DNA from 2 places in the Rhodopseudomonas palustris HaA2 genome. Region 2 is predicted to be linked to the other one. Evidence: predicted binding sites of a transcription regulator. Region 2 holds the regulator's gene; the other holds the start of a gene.
The links. Region 2 encodes LexA, which represses DNA repair genes until DNA is damaged. Its sites were predicted from a motif close to TGTTCNNNNTGTGTTCNG; they were not measured.

Region 1: a site for LexA is predicted at 1,112-1,129, ahead of RPB_RS17990 (ImuA family protein). Genes of this name have one in related genera too.

The regions. Positions count from the first base shown of each region.
Region 1 covers NC_007778.1:4,084,819-4,087,280, reverse strand. The annotation lists gene RPB_RS17995 (ABC transporter substrate-binding protein) at 1-402, opposite strand, end outside; gene RPB_RS17990 (ImuA family protein) at 1,190-1,975, shown strand; gene RPB_RS17985 (Y-family DNA polymerase) at 1,863-2,462, shown strand, end outside.
Region 2 covers NC_007778.1:3,198,936-3,201,397, reverse strand. The annotation lists gene RPB_RS14155 (ComEC/Rec2 family competence protein) at 1-1,008, shown strand, start outside; gene lexA (transcriptional repressor LexA) at 1,050-1,754, opposite strand; gene RPB_RS14145 (molybdopterin molybdotransferase MoeA) at 1,929-2,462, opposite strand, start outside.

The DNA of each region.
Region 1 (2,462 bases), 890 kb from region 2:
GAACAGATGCGGCACTTTCTTGGCGTTGAGATATTTCTGGATCGCGGTGTTGGACGGCGTGCCGAGCGGGCTGAACATGAACAGCACCTCGTCGCTCTCGACCAGCTTACGGGTCTGCTCGACCGATTTCGGCGGCGAATAGGCGTCGTCGTTGGAGATGTAGACGATCTTGCGGCCGTTGATGCCGCCCTTGTCGTTGATCATCTTGAAATAGGCTTCTTGCGCCTTGCCGACGCTGCCATAGGCCGACGCCGGGCCCGAGTAAGGCACGATGTTGCCGATCTTGACTTCGGTGTCGCTGGCGCCGGGGCCATATTTCTTCTGCGCCATCGCCTGTCCGGCGGCTGCGGACAGCAGGGCGGCGGCCGCCAGGGTGGCGATCGAACGGGAGAGGGCCGACATCTGGATTCCTCGTTGGTTGTTGTTGGTCTTGCTGCAGGCGCTGCTCTGCAGTGCAGCAGTGCGGGAATGGGTTAGCCGGTTCGCGGGCGTTGCTCAACCCGCAGAGGTTGCGACGGTTACCGAAATTCTCGCGCGTTCCGTCGAATGGAAAGTGTCACCCGCGTGTTGCATACGGCCTGAGCAATTGAGCAGGATATGCGCGGCGCGCGCGACGGCGCTCACTCTCCCCGAAGGGCTCGGCGGGGGAGCGCGCCGTGCAGCTCCGCCGCGCGCGCTTCTTGCCTCGCAACTTCTTGGCCTCGCAACTTATTAGTTCGTCATCCTGAGGCGCCGTCGCGCAGCGACGGCCTCGAAGGATGGGCCGCTTGCACTTGACTCTGTCATCCTTCGAGGCTCGCTACGCTCGCATCTCAGGATGACGGTCTGTGATTGCATCAAAATCCAAACCCCTGTTGCTGCGTCTTCGGCTTGAAGCGTTCGGCCAACCGCGCGCCGTCGAGCTGGCGGCACCCGCAGCAGATCCTCGCGGCTGTCGCGTTGCTCCGTCCCGCTAGAGGCGCAGGAGGCGTCGTATTTCGCCGCATCGGCCCGAATGGCCAGCTTGCGCTGCACGTCCATGCTTGGAATCTCCTTGATTCAACTGCTGAAAAAAATTGCTCGCCGGACTCGGGATGATCCCGATTGACTCCTTCCCGGGGCAGGGATTTATTAGAACATATCATGAACAAATGAGCCGGCAACGGGTTCATCGACTCTCGTTACGGCAACCCAGGAAAAGGAGCGGCGCATGACCGGCGCCCGCCTCGATACACTCGCGCGCCTGCAGGGCGCCATCGATCGGCTGGAAAGCGGGACGACCGAACTCGTCCGGCGCGTGCCGCTCGGCCACGCCGACGCCGATGCCACGCTGCAAGGCGGTTTGGCGCTGGGCGCGCTGCATGAAGTGTTCTGCGATGGCCGCCACGGCGCGGCGGCGACGGGATTCGTCGCGGGGCTGGCGCGGCGGTTGGCCGAGCAGCGTTTCCTGCTGTGGATCCGGTCGGATTTTTCCGCGCGTGAAAACGGCGAACTGGCAATGGAGGGTTTCGCCGAACTCGGGCTCGATCCGCGCCGCCTGGTGGTGGTGCGCGCGCACGACGCCGAGAGCGCGCTGCGCGCGTCGGCCGATGCGCTCGCCTGCAACGGGCTCGGCGCGGTGGTGACCGAATTGTGGGGCGAGATCCGCGCCTTCGATCTGGTCGCCTCGCGCAAGCTGACGCTGGCCGCGATGCAGTCCGGCGTCACCGCGCTGATGCTGCGGATCTCCGCGATGCCGCAGGCCTCGACCGCAGAGACGCGCTGGGTGGTGCGCGCGGCGCATTCGCCGCCGATCGAGGGGTGGGGCGCGCCGGTGCTCGAGACCTCGCTCATCCGCAATCGTCACGGCCAGACCGGCCGCTGGATCATGGAATGGAATTGTGATGTGTGCCGCTTCCGTGAACCGCAGACGCATCCTCGGCCTCTGGCTGCCGCGGTTGCCGACCGATCGCATCGAACGGAAATCGCCGGGCCCGAGCGTCGGCTCGCCGGGTGAATCGTCGCGTCCGCCGCGCGTGGTCGCCGCCAAGCGCGACAATGCACTGGTCGTCGTCGCCTGCGATGCATGCGCGACGCAGGGCGGGTTGATGCCGGGGATGCCGCTCGCCACCGCGCGGGCGATGCATCCGTCGCTCGACGTGATCGATCACGATCCGCATGCCGACGCCGCGCTGCTCGCGTCTGTCGCCGACTGGTGCGACCGCTTCACGCCGCTGGTGGCGTTCGACGGCGCCGACGGATTGCTGCTCGACATCACCGGCTGCGCGCATCTGTTCGGCGACGAGGCCGAACTGCTGCGCATGCTCACCACTGCGCTGACGCGGCAGGGCTTTGCGGTGAGCGCGGCGATCGCCGGCACCGCGGTGGCGGCGCGGGCACTGACCCGCGGCGCGCCGGGCAGGATCGTGGCGCCGGGCGAGGAAGCCGCGGCGGTCGCGCCGTTGCCGGTGGCGGCGCTCGGCGTCAGCGAGGCGATCGTGCGC
Region 2 (2,462 bases):
GACAGTTCGACGACGGCGCGCGCGGCGCTGTGGGGCGGCCGCGAGATCGCGATGCTGGCGCTGGCGTCGCTGGTCGCGGGGCTCGCGACCACGCCCTATGCGGCCTATCACTTCCACCGCGTCACGCCCTATGGGGTGATCGCCAATCTGCTGGCGATGCCCGTCGTGTCGGTCGTGGTGATGCCGGCGGGCCTGCTCGGGCTGGCGGCAATGCCGTTCGGCCTCGACGGGGTGTTCTGGCGTATCATGGAGATCGGCATCGACTGGATGATCGTGGTGGCGCTGTGGGTGGCGGCGTTGCCGGGCGCAATCGGGCGGATCGCGGCGTTCGGCACCGGGCCGCTGCTGCTGGCGTCGCTCGGCATCGTCCTGCTCGGGCTGTTGCGCACGCCGCTGCGCTATGGCGGGCTGGCATTGCTGGCGTTTGCAACCGGCTGGGCGCTGCTGACGCCGCAACCGGACATCCTGATCGCCGGCGACGGCCGGCAGGTCGCGCTGCGCGGGCCCGATGGCCGGCTGCGGCTGATGCAGAGCGGCGGCGACAGTTTCAGGGTCAAGCAGTGGCTGGCTGCCGACGCCGACCCTCGTGCGGTCGATGCGGCCTCGCTGCGCGAGGGGGTGTCGTGCGACGCCGATGGCTGCGTCGCGGCGCTGGCTGATGGCGGGTTGGTGGCGCTGTCGTTCCGCGCCGATGGCATCGGTGATGATTGCGCGCGCGCAAAATTGGTCATAGCGCTGGCGCAGCCGCCGCCGGACTGCGCGGCGCGTCTGATCAGCACGGAGATGCTCGCGGGCAGCGCCGCGCTGGCGCTGCGGCGACATCCAGCCGGGGACGGCGAATTCGTGACCGAGGCGGTTCGGCCGATAGCGCGCGACCGGCCGTGGTTGCCCGCGCCGGCCGTTGCCGCCGGGGATCCGCCGGGCGTCGCGCCGCCGCAGCGGGCGGGTCCACGTCCCGCACCGGTCGATGCCACGCCGGCGCCGTTGGATCAGCACGACGAGGACTGAGCCCGCGGCGTGACGGCGCGTGGCTCAGTAAGGCGCGTGGCTCAGTATTTGCGATACAGACCGATCAGCTTGCCCTGGATCCGCACCCGGTTGGGCGGCAGGATACGGACCTCGTAGGCGGAATTGGCAGGCTCCAGCGCGATCGATGCGCCGCGGCGGCGGAAGCGCTTCAGCGTCGCTTCCTCCTCGTCGATCAGCGCCACCACGATGTCGCCGGTGTCGGCGCTCTCGTTGCGCTGGATCAGCGCCATGTCGCCGTCGAGGATGCCGGCATCCATCATCGAATCGCCGCGCACTTCGAGCGCGTAGTGCTCGCCGGAACCGAGCATGTCCGGCGGCACGCTGATGGTGTGACTGCGGGTCTGCAGCGCCTCGATCGGCGTGCCGGCGGCGATCCGGCCCATCACCGGCACCGCGACGTTGCGATCGGAGTCGTCTTCGGCATGCTGCGGGCTCGGCGGCCGCACCTTGCCGAGATTGCCTTCGATCACGCTGGGGGTGAAACCGCGGCGAGCGCCGCTATTGCCGCCGAGGTCGGGCAGCTTGATCACCTCGATGGCACGGGCGCGGTTGGGCAGGCGGCGGATGAAGCCACGCTCTTCCAGCGCCGTGATCAGGCGGTGAATGCCCGATTTGGAACGCAGGTCGAGCGCATCCTTCATCTCGTCGAACGAGGGGGGAACGCCGGCTTCTTTCAGCCGCTCGTTGATGAATTTCAGAAGCTCGAATTGTTTACGCGTCAGCATCTCGATCATTCCCCACGTCTGGCGACGATCGCCGTGTCGTCGTGCCGTCCGTTCATCGCGCCATGAAGACAGTCGGGCGAGGCGCAACTACTCGAAACAAATCATGAACGGACACTATATGTTCAGTATGTGTTCCGCAACCTCTTAATTTGAGGTCAACAAATGCGCAGATCGCTATTCCGGAAGCTTAAGGATGAGACATTGCGAGCCAGCCGCGGCCGCCGGCGCGAACGGCGGGCGAACGATCAGCGCCTGCGCTGCAGATAGCCGCGCCAGCAGCGACGAATCCTGGCGGTCGACCGGCGTCGCCAGCCATTGTCCGTCGTCGCGCAGCGCCAGACGGGCGCGCAGATAGTCCTCGCGCTGGTCGTTGGCGGTAAGGGCGGCGCCGAGCAGCGCCGGCTGGCGGCGGTGCATCGATTCGCGGATCCCGCAAAGCGCCCGGATCAGCGGCACCATGAACAGGAAGGCGCAGACATAGGAGGATACCGGATTGCCGGGCAGGCCGATCACCCGCATCGGGCCGAGCCGGCCGTGCATCATCGGCTTGCCCGGCCGCATCGCGATCTTCCAGAACGCAATGTCGGTGCCCTCGGCTTCCAGCGACGACTTGACCAGATCGTGGTCCCCGGCCGAGGCGCCGCCAGTGGTGACCAGCAGGTCGACCCCGAGGTCGCGCGCACGCGCGATCGCCGCGCGGGTGGCCTC